2 regions of the Streptomyces sp. NPDC002490 genome follow, and region 1 is predicted to be linked to the other one. Evidence: riboswitches for the same ligand, from Rfam matches in the RefSeq annotation. Region 1 holds a riboswitch; the other holds the start of a gene.
The links. Region 1 has a riboswitch for S-adenosylmethionine ahead of thrC (threonine synthase). Riboswitches for the same ligand answer to the same signal wherever they lie in the genome.
Positions count from the first base shown of each region.

Region 2: linked by a shared signal. The riboswitch ahead of ABT092_RS11470 (aminotransferase class V-fold PLP-dependent enzyme) and the one ahead of thrC (threonine synthase) in region 1 are both predicted to bind S-adenosylmethionine.

Region 1 is NZ_JBEOWM010000018.1:122,101-129,524, forward strand. It holds gene ABT092_RS14400 (alpha,alpha-trehalose-phosphate synthase (UDP-forming)) at 1-497, opposite strand, end outside; gene ABT092_RS14405 (hypothetical protein) at 478-759, opposite strand; gene ABT092_RS14410 (glucosyl-3-phosphoglycerate synthase) at 1,066-2,025, opposite strand; SAM riboswitch class I at 2,158-2,334, shown strand; gene thrC (threonine synthase) at 2,352-3,647, shown strand; gene ABT092_RS14420 (MoaD/ThiS family protein) at 3,773-4,048, shown strand; gene ABT092_RS14425 (cold-shock protein) at 4,472-4,675, shown strand; gene groL (chaperonin GroEL) at 5,127-6,749, shown strand; gene ABT092_RS14435 (hypothetical protein) at 6,834-7,079, opposite strand; gene ABT092_RS14440 (hypothetical protein) at 7,076-7,339, opposite strand.
Region 2 is NZ_JBEOWM010000014.1:47,411-54,834, reverse strand. It holds gene ABT092_RS11480 (SLC13 family permease) at 1-1,212, shown strand, start outside; gene ABT092_RS11475 (glycerate kinase) at 1,279-2,499, shown strand; gene ABT092_RS11470 (aminotransferase class V-fold PLP-dependent enzyme) at 2,442-3,830, opposite strand; SAM riboswitch class IV at 4,076-4,192, opposite strand; gene trpD (anthranilate phosphoribosyltransferase) at 4,300-5,364, opposite strand; gene qcrB (cytochrome bc1 complex cytochrome b subunit) at 5,584-7,224, opposite strand; gene qcrA (cytochrome bc1 complex Rieske iron-sulfur subunit) at 7,221-7,424, opposite strand, start outside.

The DNA of each region.
Region 1 (7,424 bases):
GGGACCAGCGCCAGGTGGTAGTCCTGCACCAGCACCGCCGCACCCTCGGCGGCCTCCTCGGCCAGGGCCCGGGCGAAGGCCGCGTTGTACTCCTCGTAGGCGGCCCACCGCACCCGGAACCCGGCGTCGAACACCGGCTCCAGCGGGGTCTGGTACAGCATGTGGTGGACGAACCACAGCACGGAGTTGGCGATGCCGTTGTAGGCGTCCGCGAACACGTCCGGCGGGACGTCCAGCATGCGCACCCGCTGACCGCCGGTGTCCGCGGGATCGAGGGCGCCGCCCGTGCGGCGGACCGCCTCCCGGTCGCCGTCGCCGAGGGCCGCGCACACCCAGACCGCATCGGCGTCCGGCCCGATCGCGGACAGCCCGGACACCAACCCGCCGCCGCCCCGCCGGGCGGTGAGCGCACCGCCCTCGCCCACCGCGAAGCTCACCGGGCCGCGGTTGGACGCGACCAGGATGCCGGCGCCCTGCTCACCTTCGGAAGAAGCCATACGGCGATACCTCGCCCACCTCGTCGGCCCCCAAACCCGGGCCCGCCCGGCCACCGCGGGCACCCGTCTTGCTGCGCACCGTCGCCACCAGCAGCCCGCCGACCGCGCCCAGCGAGAGCGCCAGACCCGCGTACAGATGGGGCGAGAACTCCGGGTCGGGGGCCCGGCGCTGCACCGTGCGCCCCTCGGTCACCGGGGGGACGACGACGGTGGCGCCCGCACGGGGGAGGCCCACCGGATACGCGGCCGGAGCCGACGTCACGGTGAGCACCGATGCCGCGAGAACCCCTGCCGTCCACACGGCGCGCCGTCGGACGCCACCACTGTGGCCCTTACCCGCCCCGGTGGAGAAGAACCTAAAAATGCGAAAAATACCAAAGAATCCACGCACGAGCTGACAATCTAGGCGGCGGTCCGAACGGGCGCCCGCGCGCCACGCGGTCCGCACCGCCCCGTGCCCCGATCACCGCACCCGGTCACCGCACCCGGTCACCGCGCCCGCCGGCGGCGCGAGGGGTCCGCATCCGGCCGCTCGTCCCGCCTCCGGTGGCCCCGCGCCCCCGCCCCCTCACGCCACCCGTCGCGCCGCGTACTCCGCCACCGAGGCCATCGGCGGACGCTCCTCCGTGTCCACCGGATACGTCCGCGGCTCGAAGCCCCGCGCGCCCCGCTCGAACTGGGTCAGCTCGGGCCACAGCAGATGGTCCCGGGCCAGCCGCAACTGTGCCGTCCGGTAGACCGCCGCCGCCATCCGGCCCAGTGCCTGGCCGTCCTGGTGCCGGTGCCGGCGCACCCCCACGTCCACCTGCGCCAGGGCGTCCAGCCCCACGCTGTGCAGGGCGTCCACCAACAGCCCCAGCTCCACCCCGTACCCCACCGGGAACGGCAGCCGTTCCAGCAGCGAGCGCCGGGCCGCGTACTCCCCGCCCAGCGGCTGGACGAATCCGGCCAGCCGCGGCCAGTGCATGTTGAGCACCGGGCGGGCCAGCAGTTCGGTGACCCGGCCGCCCTGTCCCGCCCCCGCGGCGGGGGAGCCGCCGAACGGCCGGTCGTACATCGCCTTCACGAAGTGCACGTCCGGCTCGGTGAGCAGCGGGCCGACGATCCCGCGGACGAAGTCCGCCGAGAACTCGCGCAGGTCCGCGTCCACGAAGCAGACCACGTCCCCCCGGGTGACCAGTAGCGACCGCCACAGCACCTCGCCCTTGCCGGGCAGCGCGGGCAGCCGCGGCAGGATCGCGTCCCGGTGCTCCACCCGCGCCCCGGCCGCCCCGGCCACCTCCGCAGTCCGGTCCGTGGAGCCGGAGTCGACCACCACCAGCTCGTCGACCAGGGGCGTTGGTCCGGCCATCAGCTCGGTGCGTATCACGGACACGATCTGGCCGACCGTCTCCTGTTCGTCCAGCGCGGGCAGCACCACACTGACCGTGGACCCCGAGGCCCGTTTCGCCGCGACGAGCTGGTGCGGCGGACGGTCCGCCACGGACCAGGAACGCCTGCTCAACCAGGACTCGACCTCTTCCAGCACGGTCAGTGGCTCCCTACTGTGACCCATCTCGCGGTGCGGACGGCTATCTCAACCGTCCTGGCCTTCGGTTACAGTCTTGAGCAACGCGCACGGCCGCCGCACGTCGGGTCCGCAGCGCTGACAACCGCATACCGCTCATCCAGAGGGGCAGAGGGACACGGCCCGTTGAAGCCCCGGCAACCCTCCAGTCGGTTCTCGTCGCCGCCGCCGAACGATCACGTCGATCACGGTGGACGGCCCGCGAGGCTCCCGACTCGGGAAGGTGCCAATTCCGTCTCGTGACGAAACGCGTCACGGGGAAGATGAGGAGAGAGGGCCTCGCCACCATGGCTGTTCAGACCGCCGCGTCCACCACCGACACCACCACCGTCGACCTGGGTCCCGCCGCGGCACTCTCCTGCCGGGAGTGCGGGGAGCGGTTCGCGCTCGGCCCGATCTTCGCCTGCGAGCTCTGTTTCGGGCCCCTCGAAGTCGCCTACGACTTCCCGGTCGGCGACCCGGAGGGGCTCCGCAAGAAGATCGAGTCCGGCCCCGAGAACATCTGGCGCTACGCCCCGCTGTTGCCCGTCCCCGCCGACGTGGCCAGCAAGCCCAACCTGAACCCCGGCTGGACGCAGCTCGTCAAGGCCGACAACCTCGCCCGCGAGCTGGGCGTCACCGGCCGGCTGTACGTCAAGGACGACTCCGGCAACCCGACGCACTCCTTCAAGGACCGGGTCGTCGCCCAGGCCGTCGAGGCCGCCCGCGCCTTCGGCTACACCACGCTCTCCTGCTCCTCCACCGGCAACCTCGCCGGCGCGGTCGGCGCCGCCGCCGCCCGGGCGGGGCTGCGCTCCTGCGTCTTCATCCCGCACGACCTGGAGCAGGCCAAGGTCGTCACCGCCGCCGTCTACGGGGGCGAACTCGTCGCCATCGAGGGCACCTACGACGATGTGAATCGTTTCTGCTCCGAACTGATCGGCGACCCGCTGGGCGAGGGCTGGGGCTTCACCAACGTCAACCTGCGTCCGTACTACGGCGAGGGCTCCAAGACCCTGGCGTACGAGATCTGCGAGCAGCTCGGCTGGGAGATCCCGGACCAGATCGTCATCCCCGTCGCCTCGGGCTCCCAGCTCACGAAGATCGACAAGGGCCTCCAGGAGCTGATCAAGCTCGGGCTGGTCGCCGACAAGCCCTACAAGATCTTCGGCGCCCAGGCCACCGGCTGCTCCCCGGTCTCCACCGCCTTCAAGGCCGGCCACGACGTGGTCCGCCCGCAGAAGCCCGACACCATCGCCAAGTCGCTGGCCATCGGCAACCCGGCGGACGGCCCCTACGTCCTCGACATCGCCCGGCGCACCGGCGGTGCGGTGGAGGACGTGGACGACACCGCGGTCGTCGAGGCGATCTCGCTGCTGGCCCGGACCGAGGGCATCTTCGCGGAGACCGCGGGCGGCGTCACCCTCGGCGTCACCAAGAAGCTCATCGAGAGCGGGCAGCTCGACCCGACGCTGACCACCGTCGCCATCAACACCGGCGACGGGCTCAAGACCCTGGACGCGGTCGCCGACCGGGCCCGTCCCACCGCGACCATCAAGCCGAACCTCGACGCCTTCCGTGCGGCGGGCCTCGCCACCGACTGAACCGCCACCCCCTCCCGCCCCCTGACGTCCCCGGGGCGGGAGGTCGCGAAACTCCCCCCGCCCTTCCCTCCCCTTCCCTCCACTTCTCTCCGGTTCTCTCCGGAAACGACCGGAAAGGTCTTCTCATGAGTGTCACCGTTCGCATCCCGACCATCCTGCGCACGTACACCGGCGGCCAGGCCGAGGTTCCCGCCGAGGGGGCGACCCTCAGCGAGGTCATCGCCGACCTGGAGAAGAACCACGCGGGCATCGCCGGTCGGGTCCTGGACGACCAGGGCAAGCTGCGCCGCTTCGTCAACGTGTACGTGAACGACGACGACGTCCGCTTCGAGCAGGGCCTCGCCACCGCCACCCCGGACGGCGCGGGCATCTCGATCATCCCGGCCGTCGCCGGCGGCTGAGCCTCCGCCGGGGCTGACGCTCCGTCATCACCTCGACCCCCTCCGCAAGAGAAGCGGAGGGGGTCATTCATGAGGATTGAACGCGGTAGGGTTGGGGAAATGGCTCGCGCATTTGTGCTTCACACATATGACTTCTCAGCCGCGCGCCGACAAGAAGCAGCCAAAGAGCATTACCGAATTGGCCCTTTCATCACATTTGACCGGCCCGAGTTGCCCTGAATTCGCGCCGGTCATCCGCCTTTCTCCGAGCGGCCGTCCCCGGATTTCTCGTCCAGTTGACCTGTTGCAGACGGCAGTTGGACAGATACATTCAGCGGCGGTCGACGCGTTCCGGCGCACACCCCCAACCGTTGGGGGGTGGAGGTCTGACCCGGGCCCGCGAAGTGCGGTCCTGTGCAAGGGCCAGTAATAGGGGAGTTAGGCATGGCTCAGGGCACCGTCAAGTGGTTCAACGCGGAGAAGGGCTACGGCTTCATCGCGGTCGACGGTGGTGCGGATGTTTTCGTCCACTACAGCGCCATCCAGATGGACGGGTACCGCACCCTCGAAGAGGGTCAGCGGGTCGAGTTCGAGATTTCGCAGGGTCAGAAGGGGCCGCAGGCCGATATGGTCCGTTTGGCCGTCTGACGCCGGCGTCGACTGGCTGCGACGTTCCGGAGGGTCCGCACCCCGACAGGGTGCGGACCCTCCGTGCTGTCCGCCCCCGCCCGCCGCCCGTTCCCGCCCGCCCCCTGTCGCGCCCCCGCGCCCCGGCGACACCGTTCCCGCATTCGGTCGCGCCCCGGTCGTGCTTCGGTTGGCCGAACCGCCCTGACCTGCACGGAAGCGATGGCGGCGGTATGTCGCAAGGGCAAGCCGCTTGCACTCGCACCTGTCGAGTGCTAATCATTGGCGTTAGCACTCTACGAGTGAGAGTGCTACGAAGGACCGGGTCGGTGAGGCCCGCGGACCGGGCGGGGGCATCCCTCACCCGGTGTCGTAGGCCGTCCGTCGCGGGCGCCAGCGCGGTCCGAACCATCCGCTCCCACGCCGTAAGGGCGCGGGTAGGACCCCCTTCAGTCCGGGAGGACCACTTCACATGGCCAAGATCATCGCGTTCGACGAGGAGGCGCGGCGCGGCCTTGAGCGCGGTATGAACCAGCTCGCCGACGCCGTCAAGGTCACCCTCGGCCCCAAGGGCCGCAACGTCGTCCTTGAGAAGAAGTGGGGCGCCCCCACGATCACCAACGATGGTGTCTCCATCGCCAAGGAGATCGAGCTCGAAGACCCCTACGAGAAGATCGGCGCCGAGCTGGTCAAGGAGGTCGCGAAGAAGACGGACGACGTCGCCGGTGACGGCACGACGACCGCGACCGTCCTCGCCCAGGCGCTGGTCCGCGAGGGTCTGCGCAACGTCGCCGCGGGCGCCAACCCGATGGCCCTCAAGCGCGGCATCGAGAAGGCCGTCGAGGCCGTCTCCGCCGCCCTGCTGGAGCAGGCCAAGGACGTGGAGACCAAGGAGCAGATCGCCTCCACCGCCTCCATCTCCGCCGCCGACACCCAGATCGGCGACCTCATCGCCGAGGCCATGGACAAGGTCGGCAAGGAAGGCGTCATCACCGTCGAGGAGTCCCAGACCTTCGGTCTGGAGCTGGAACTCACCGAGGGCATGCGCTTCGACAAGGGCTACATCTCGGCGTACTTCGCCACCGACATGGAGCGTATGGAGGCGTCCCTGGACGACCCGTACATCCTGATCGCCAACTCCAAGATCGGCAACGTCAAGGACCTGCTGCCGCTGCTGGAGAAGGTCATGCAGTCCGGCAAGCCGCTGCTGATCATCGCCGAGGACGTCGAGGGCGAGGCCCTGTCGACCCTGGTCGTCAACAAGATCCGCGGCACCTTCAAGTCCGTCGCCGTCAAGGCCCCGGGCTTCGGCGACCGCCGCAAGGCCATGCTCGGCGACATCGCCATCCTGACCGGCGGCGAGGTCATCTCCGAGGAGGTCGGCCTCAAGCTGGAGAACGCGACCCTGGACCTCCTGGGCCGCGCCCGCAAGGTCGTCATCACCAAGGACGAGACCACCATCGTCGACGGTGCCGGTGACACCGACCAGGTCGCCGGTCGCGTGAACCAGATCCGCGCCGAGATCGAGAACTCCGACTCGGACTACGACCGCGAGAAGCTCCAGGAGCGCCTGGCGAAGCTCGCCGGCGGCGTGGCCGTCATCAAGGCCGGTGCCGCCACCGAGGTGGAGCTCAAGGAGCGCAAGCACCGCATCGAGGACGCCGTCCGCAACGCGAAGGCCGCCGTCGAGGAGGGCATCGTCGCCGGTGGTGGCGTGGCCCTGCTCCAGGCGTCCGCCGTCTTCGACAAGCTGGAGCTGGAGGGCGACGAGGCCACCGGTGCCGCCGCCGTCAAGCTGGCCCTGGAGGCCCCGCTCAAGCAGATCGCCGTCAACGCCGGCCTCGAAGGCGGCGTCGTGGTGGAGAAGGTCCGCAACCTGACCCCGGGTCACGGCCTGAACGCCGCCAGCGGCGAGTACGTCGACATGATCGCCGAGGGCATCCTCGACCCGGCCAAGGTGACGCGCTCCGCGCTCCAGAACGCCGCGTCGATCGCCGCGCTGTTCCTCACCACCGAGGCCGTCATCGCCGACAAGCCGGAGAAGGCCGCTGCTGCCGCTCCCGGTGGCATGCCCGGCGGTGACATGGACTTCTGAGCCTCCGGCTCGGACTTCCGCACCACCCGTCCGTCCGGACGGACCGAGGGCGGCACCCCGCAGGGGGTGCCGCCCTCGGGCGTTTCACGCTGCTCCTTCGAGCCCCTCTCGCCCTTCGAGCCCTTCGGCTTCCGGGTCGAACTCGTCGCCGAAGGGGCCGGGAGCGACGGTGGGTGCGTGGGCGGGGCAGGCGTAGAGGGTGACGGCGTTGCCGCCGCTGAGGCTTCCGGTGTGCCGGACGGCCACGGGCGCCGTGGTGCGCCGGTGGCAGACGACGCACCGTGCGGTGAACGGCTCGGGCGGGGGACCGGTCAGGGCCTCGCGCGTCACGGGGACACCACCCACAGGTGCGCCGGTGGCTGGGGTCGGGGTCGGAGTCGTTGGGGGTCGGGTCGGTAGGTGTAGCCCTGGGCCGCCCATGCTTCGGCGTAGAAGAGTTCCTGTTGGGCGGGGTCGAGGTGGTGTGCCTCGGGGGCGTGGAACACGGCTCGGGCTTGTGCGCTGGAGGGGCCGGGCCAGGGCTTGGCCCAGGGGCTGTCCTCCTGCACGACGAGCGCTTCCGGGCCCGGCCCCGTTGCCGGTGCTGTCACCGCGCCGGTCCGTGGGGGGTGGGTGGCGGTGGCGCCGGTGTGGTGGGGGGGCCGCGTCAAGCGGATACGAGTCAGTACCCGTACG
Region 2 (7,424 bases), on a different contig from region 1:
ACCGGCGTGATCAGCAGCGACGCGCTGTTCGGCACGCTCGGCGACGACACCGTGTGGCTGCTGATCTGCGCCTTCGTGCTGGCCGCAGCGGTCTCCCGGACCGGGCTGGCCGGCCGCGCCGCGGCCTTCCTGGTCAGCGGCGCCCGCAACGTCCGTCAACTCGTGCACCTGACGACGGCCGCCCTGGTGGTGACCGCGTTCGCGGTGCCCGCCACCTCCGGCCGGGCCGCGCTCGCCATGCCGGTCTTCCTGGCCCTGGCCAAGGTCCTCGCCGACCGCAAGCGCCTGGTGGTGATGCTCGCCCTGCTGTTCCCCACGGTGATCCTGCTCTCCGCGGTCGCCACCCTGATCGGCGCGGGCGCGCACCTGATCACCGTGTCCGTGCTCTGGGACGCGGTGGGCCAGCGGATCGGCTTCACCGAATGGCTGCTCATCGGCCTGCCGTTGGCGATCGTCTCCTCCCACCTGGCCGCCGAGGTGGTGCTCTTCACCACCACCAAGCGCGCCGACCGCGAAGGCCCCGTCCAGATCACCGCCGAGGAGATCCAGGAGCACAGCGAGCGGCCCGTCACCGGACCCTGGGAGCCGGCCGAGACCCGCTGCGCCCTGCTGCTCGCCACCGTGATCGCCCTGTGGTGCAGCGAGCCGCTGCACCGGGTGCCGCCCGCCGTGGTGGCCCTGATCGGTGCGGTCGTGGCCTCCTCCCCCGCACTGGGCACGGTGCGGCTCAAGGACGCCCTGAAGACGGTGCCCTGGTCGATGCTGCTGTTCATGGCGGCCACCATGGCCATGGGCCTGGCCCTGTCCGACTCCGGGGCCGCCGCCTGGCTGGTGGGCGGCATCCCGCTGGACCTGCCGCCGTGGCTGTTCCTCGCCGTGGTCATCACCGTGTCCACCGGCGCCCACCTGCTCCTCCAGTCGCGCTCCGCGCGCTCCTCGGTGCTGGTGCCGCTGGTCGTCGCGGCAGCGGCCTCCGCCGGGGTCAACCCGGTGGCCGCGGCCCTCGCCTCCACCGCCGCCGCCGGCTTCTGCCACACCCTGCCGGCCTCGGCCAAGCCCGTCACGCTCTACTCCGACGTGCCCGGCATCCCGACCTACACCCCGGGGGACCTGCTGCGGATGTCCGCCGTGCTGGCTCCGCTCACCGCCGTGCTGGTGCTGCTGTTCGCCGTCGCGGTCTGGCCGCTGCTGGGCGTCCCCCTCACCCCCTGACCGGGGCTTCGGCCCCGCACCCGCGGGCGATCCGCCCGCACACCCTCACCCCCAGGAGTACCCACGATGCTCACCCGATTCGCCGTCGCCCCCAGCGGCTTCAAGGAGTCCCTGTCCGCCGAAGCCGCCGCCGAAGCCATCGCCGCCGGCGTGCGCAGGGTGCTCCCCGACGCCGAGATCGACCTGATACCGCTGGTCGACGGCGGCGAGGGCACCGCCCGCGCCCTGGCCACGGCGTCCGGCGGACGGTTGGTCCCGCTGCGGGCCACCGGCCCCACCGGGGAGCGCATCGGCACCCACTTCGCCCTGCTCGGCGACGCCGAGGGCACCGCCGTGGTCGAGATGGCCGCGATCGCCGGGCTCTCCCTGGTGCCCCGGGGCCTGCGGGACCCGGGGGCCACCACCACCTACGGCGTCGGCGAGTTGATCCTCGCCGCCCTCGACGCCGGGGCCCGGCACGTCCTCGTCGGCTGCGGCGACTCCGGGACCTCCGACGGCGGCGCGGGCGCCCTCCAAGCGCTCGGTGCCCGACTGCTGGACGCGGACGGCGAGGAACTCCCGCGCGGCGGCGGCGCCCTGTCCCGGCTGGACCGCATCGACGCCACCGGGCTGGACCCGCGGCTGGCCGAGACCCGCATCCGGGTCGCCTGCAACCCGTACAACGTGCTGTGCGGGGAGCGCGGGGTGGCCCGGGTCTTCGGCCCGCAGAAGGGCGCGACCCCCGAGCAGGTGGAGCAGTTGGCCGCCGCCCTGGAGCACTGGGCCGCCGTTCTCACCCGTGACCTCAAGGTGCCCACCGACCTGTGCCACGGCCGCGGCACCGGAGCCTCCGGCGGCCTCGGCGCCGGACTCGCCGCGCTGGGCGCCGAGTTGCTGCCCCGGTTCGAGGTGCTGCTGGACCGCATCGGGCTCGACGAGCGGCTGGCCCGCGCCGACCTGGTCATCACCGCCGAGGGCGCGCTGGACCACCAGACCCCGCGCGGCAAGGTCCCCGCCGAGGTCGCCCGCCGCGCCAAGCTGCACGACCGCCCGGTGTTGGCGCTGGCCGGCACCCTGGGCGAGGGCGCCCACCGGGTGCGCTCGGTCGGGGTGGACGCCTACGCGTCGATCATGCCCGCGCCGATGGACCTCACCGAGGCGCTCGGCCGCGGCGGCGAGTTGCTCACCGACGCCACCGAACGCGCCCTGCGGATGGTCCAGCTCGGCACCCGGCTGTCCGGGGGCCGTCCTCAGGAGCCGGTGGGCGCCGTCCGGTCCGGCACGCAGCGCCCGTCCTCGGTGCGGTAGCTCCAGCGGGCGCCCTCGACGACGAGTTCCCGCACGGCCCGGACGAACCGGTCCACGTGCTCGTCGGGGGTGCCCGCGCCGAAGCTGACCCGGACCGCGTTCAGCGAACGCTCCCCGGGTGCGGCCTCGGGCGCCCCGCACTCCCCCGGGTCCTGCGGGTCGGTGCCCAACAGGGTGCGCACCAGCGGGTGGGCGCAGAACAGCCCGTCGCGCACCCCGATCCCGTACTCGGCGGAGAGCGCGGCGGCGAAGTGCGAGCTGTTCCAGCCGTCCACCACGAAGGAGAGGACGCCGACCCGGGGCGCGTCGTCCCCGAACAGCGACAGCACCCGCACCTGGGGCACCTCGGCCAAGCCGGCGCGCACCCGGTCGATCAGCTCCTGCTCCCGGGCCACCAGACGGTCGAACCCGGCCTCGGTGAGCGCCGTGCAGGCGGAGGCGATGGCGTAGGCGCCGATCACGTTGGGGGAACCGGCCTCGTGGCGGGCCGCGTCCTCGTGCCACTCCACGTCCACGCCCCCGTCGGCCCGGCGCGACACCTTCCGGGAGGCACCGCCGCCGGCCAGGTACGGCTCGGCCGTGCGCAGCCAGTCCGCGCGCCCGGCGAGCACCCCGGAGCCGAAGGGGGCGTAGAGCTTGTGTCCGGAGAAGGCGATCCAGTCGACGTCCAGGTCCGCCACGTCCACCGGGTGGTGCGGGGCGAGTTGGGCCGCGTCCAGCACGATCCGGGCGCCGTGGGCGTGCGCGGCGGCGGCCAGTTCGCGCACCGGCCACAGCTCCCCGGTGACGTTGGAGGCGCCGGTCACGCAGACCAGTGCCGGCCCGTACGGGTCGCGGTCGGCCAGCGCCCGCTCCAGGGTGTCCACCGCCTCGGCGGGGGTGCGCGGCGCGTCCAGGTAGGTGACGCGGGCGTCGCGCCAGGGCAGCAGGGAGGCGTGGTGCTCGGTCTCGAAGACGAACACCTGGCAGCCCGCGGGCAGGGCGGCGGCGAGCAGGTTCAGCGAGTCGGTGGTGGAGCGGGTGAACACCACCTGGTCGCCCTCCCGGCAGCCGAGGAACCCGGCGACGGTCCGGCGGGCGTTCTCGAACAGGTCGGTGGAGAGCTGGGAGAGGTAGCCGGCGCCCCGGTGGACGCTGCCGTAGTAGGGGGCGTAGGCGGCGACGTCGTCCCAGACCCGCTGGAGGGCGGGGGCGCTGGCGGCGTAGTCGAGCGCCGCGTAGGTCACCTCGCCGCCGGTGACGAGGGGGACGGTCACCTCGCGGCCCAGCACGGGCAGCAGCGGTTCGGCGGCGGTGCAGGCGGGCTCGGCGGTGGTGGCACGTGCGGACATGACGGACTCCCGGGTGAGGCAGGGCGCGTCTGAGCCACGCCGGACCGCCGCGCGGCGGGACGTCGACCGGCACCGGACGGCGGAGCGCACGGACCGGAACGGGACGGGGCGTGGGAGGACGCGGGAAGGGGTGAAGGGACACACCGGACGGGGCGTGCGCGGAGGTGGGGCGCTGCGCCCTATCGCATTCGCTTGCTCACGGAAACCGCTCCCTCGACGACCAGGACCCCTGGAGAGACGCGAGGGGTCCGCGCTTGCCGTAGACCTCGCTGCCTACGACCTGGTCTTCACCCGGGGCACCCCGCCACGGACGGAGGGTTGCCGGACAGCAGGCCGGGGCCGATGCGCTGTCACTCATGACCTGGGATGCATCATGCCAGACGATCGCGCGGGCGCACCACCCCGTCCCGGCGGTGCGCCGCCGGCCGCCCCGCACGGGGCGGGACGGCCGGCGGGAGGACGGGTGCGGTCAGGCGTTGGTGGCGGCGACCCAGCGCTCCAGGACCCGGTGGGCCGCACCGGAGTCGATCGACTCGGCGGCGCGCGCCAGGCCGGTGCGGATCTGCTCGGTCAACGGCTCGGTGCCGGGCGTCAGCGCCACCAGGGCCGCCGCCGAGTTCAGCAACACCGCGTCCCGCACCGGTCCGGTCTCGCCCGCGAGCAGCCGGCGGGTCACCTCCGCGTTGTGGGAGGCGTCCGCCCCGCGCAGCGCCTCCACCGGCACCAGGTCGATGCCGACCTCCCGGGGGTCGAAGCGCTGTTCGGCCACCGCGCCGTCGCGCACCACCCACACCGTGGAGGGGGCGGTGGTGGTCAGTTCGTCCAGGCCGTCGTCGCCGCGGAAGACCAGGGCGGAGGAGCCGCGTTCGGCGAGCACGCCGGCGACCACCGGCGCCATCCGCGCGTCGGCGACCCCGGTGGCCTGCGCCCGGACCCGGGCCGGATTGGTGAGCGGGCCGAGGAAGTTGAAGACGGTGCGGATGCCCAGTTCCTTGCGGGCGGCGCCGACGTGCCGCATGGCCGGGTGGAACTTGGCGGCGAAGCAGAAGGTGATCCCGGCCTCCTCGGCGACCTCCGCCACCCGCTCCGGCGTCAGTTCCAGATCGACGCCCAGCTTCTCCAGCACGTCGGAGGCCCCGCTCGCGGAGGAGGCGGCGCGGTTGCCGTGCTTGACGACCTTGGCCCCGGTCCCGGCGACGACGATCGCGGACATGGTGGAGATGTTGACGGTGCGGGCGTTGTCGCCGCCGGTGCCGACGATGTCCACGCTGGGACCGGGCACCTCGATGGTGCGGGCGTGCCGGTACATGGCGTCGACGAGTCCGGTGAGCTCCTCCACGGTCTCGCCCTTGGCCCGCAGGGCGACGGCGAAGCCGGCGATCTGCGCGTCGGTGGCCTCCCCCTGCATGATCCGGTCCATCGCCCAGGCGGTGGCGTCGGCGCTCTGGTCCGCCCCCGAGAGCAAGGCGGTGAGGACCTCCGGCCAGGAACGGGCCGCCAGGGTGTCGCCTCCGGCGGGGGTCACAGCGCTCATGGGTCGCTCCTGGGTGCGGGCCGTGCGGGGTGCGTACGGCGTACGGGGACGGGGCCGCCCGGAGGGGCGGCCGTCGACGTCGCGTGTCGTGCGGTGTCGTCGTGCCTGGGGATCCACCCTATCGAGGCGCGGAGGACGCGAAGGGCCCCGTCCGTGCAGTGGACGGGGCCCTTCGGGTGGCGACCCGCCGGGGCCCGTGCGGGCCCCGGCGCGGGAGACTCAGTGGTGGCCGTGGCCGCTCTGGATCTCCTTGTACTCCTCGACGCTGGGCTTCTCGATCTGCCCCTGCTCGCCGTAGTAGCCCTTGGAGAGACGGGCCCGCAGCTTCTGCACCGGGGAGACCTTGCGCTTCACGCCGTTCTCGTCGACCAGCGGGCCGATCTCGACCGGCTTGTACTGCTCGTGCTGGGTGAGCGTGTGCAGCTGCTCCTGGTTGAGCGGCTCGTGGACCTCGATGAACTCACCGTGCGGCAGGCGCTTGATGATGCCGGACTCGCGTCCGTGCAGCACCTTGTCCCGGTCCCGGCGCTGGAGGCCGAGGCAGATCCGCTTGGTGACGATGAAGGCCACGACCGGCCCCACGAAGAACGCGATGCGGACGAACCAGGTGATCGCGTTGATCGAGAGGTGGAAGTGCGTGGCGACGAGGTCGTTGCCACCGCCGATCAGCATGACCACGTACCAGGTGATCCAGGCGACGCCCACGGCCGTACGGGTCGGAGCGTTGCGCGGACGGTCCAGCAGGTGGTGCTCGCGCTTGTCACCGGTGACCCAGGACTCGATGAACGGGTAGACCGCGATCGCGACCAGCACCAGCGGGAAGACCATCAGCGGGATGAACACGCCCAGGACGAGGGTGTGTCCGGCGAAGTTGATCTCCCAACCCGGCATGACGCGGATCAGGCCCTCGGAGAAGCCCATGTACCAGTCGGGCTGGGCGCCGGTGCCGACCATGTCGGGTCGGTAGGGGCCGATCGACCAGATGGGGTTCAGGGTGAACAGCGCCGAGATGACCGCGATGACGCCGAAGACCAGGAAGAAGAAGCCGCCCGCCTTGGCCATGTAGACCGGCATCAGCGGCATGCCGACGACGTTCTTCTGGGTCCGGCCGGGGCCGGGGAACTGGGTGTGCTTGTGGTAGATGACGAGGATCAGGTGGGCCACGATCAGGCCCAGCATGATGCCCGGCAGCAACAGCACGTGCGCGGAGTAGAAGCGCGCCACGAAGTCGTGGCCCGGGAACTCCCCGCCGAAGAGGAAGAACGACAGGTACGTGCCCACGATCGGCACGGAGAGGACCGCGCCCTCCATGAAGCGGACACCGGTGCCCGACAGCAGGTCGTCCGGGAGCGAGTAGCCGGTGAAACCGGTGAACATGCCGAGGACGAACAGCAGGAAGCCGAAGACCCAGTTGACCTCGCGCGGCTTGCGGAACGCGCCGGTGAAGAACACGCGCATCATGTGCGCGAACATGCCGGCCAGGAAGATCAGCGCGGCCCAGTGGTGGATCTGCCGGATCAGCAGACCGCCGCGGACCTCGAAGGAGATCTTCATGGTCGAGTTGAACGCCTCGGACACCAACTGGCCCTGGAGCGGGGCGTAGGGGCCGTGGTACTCCACCTCGTTCATCGACGGGTGGAAGAACAGGGTCAGGTAGACACCCGTGAGGATGATGATGATGAAGGCGTAGAGGCAGACCTCACCCAGCATGAAGGACCAGTGGTCCGGGAAGATCTTGCGCATGTTGGCCTTGGCGAGGGAGTAGATCCCCAGCCGGCCGTCCGCCCAGTCGGCGACCCGCTCGCCCGCGGGCGCTTTGCCCCGGCGGGTCTGGGTCTCGGTGGTCGTCGTGGTACTCATCCGCGCTCCCAGAAGGCCGGACCGACAGGCTCGTCGAAGTCGCCGAGCGCCTCGAGGTAACCCTCCTTGTTCACACCGATCCGCAGCTGCGGGAGCGGGTGGCCGGCGGGGCCGAAGATGACCCGGGCGCCGTCGGAGAGGTCGAAGGTGGACTGGTGGCACGGGCACAGCGCGTGGTGCGTCTGCTGCTCGTACAGGCT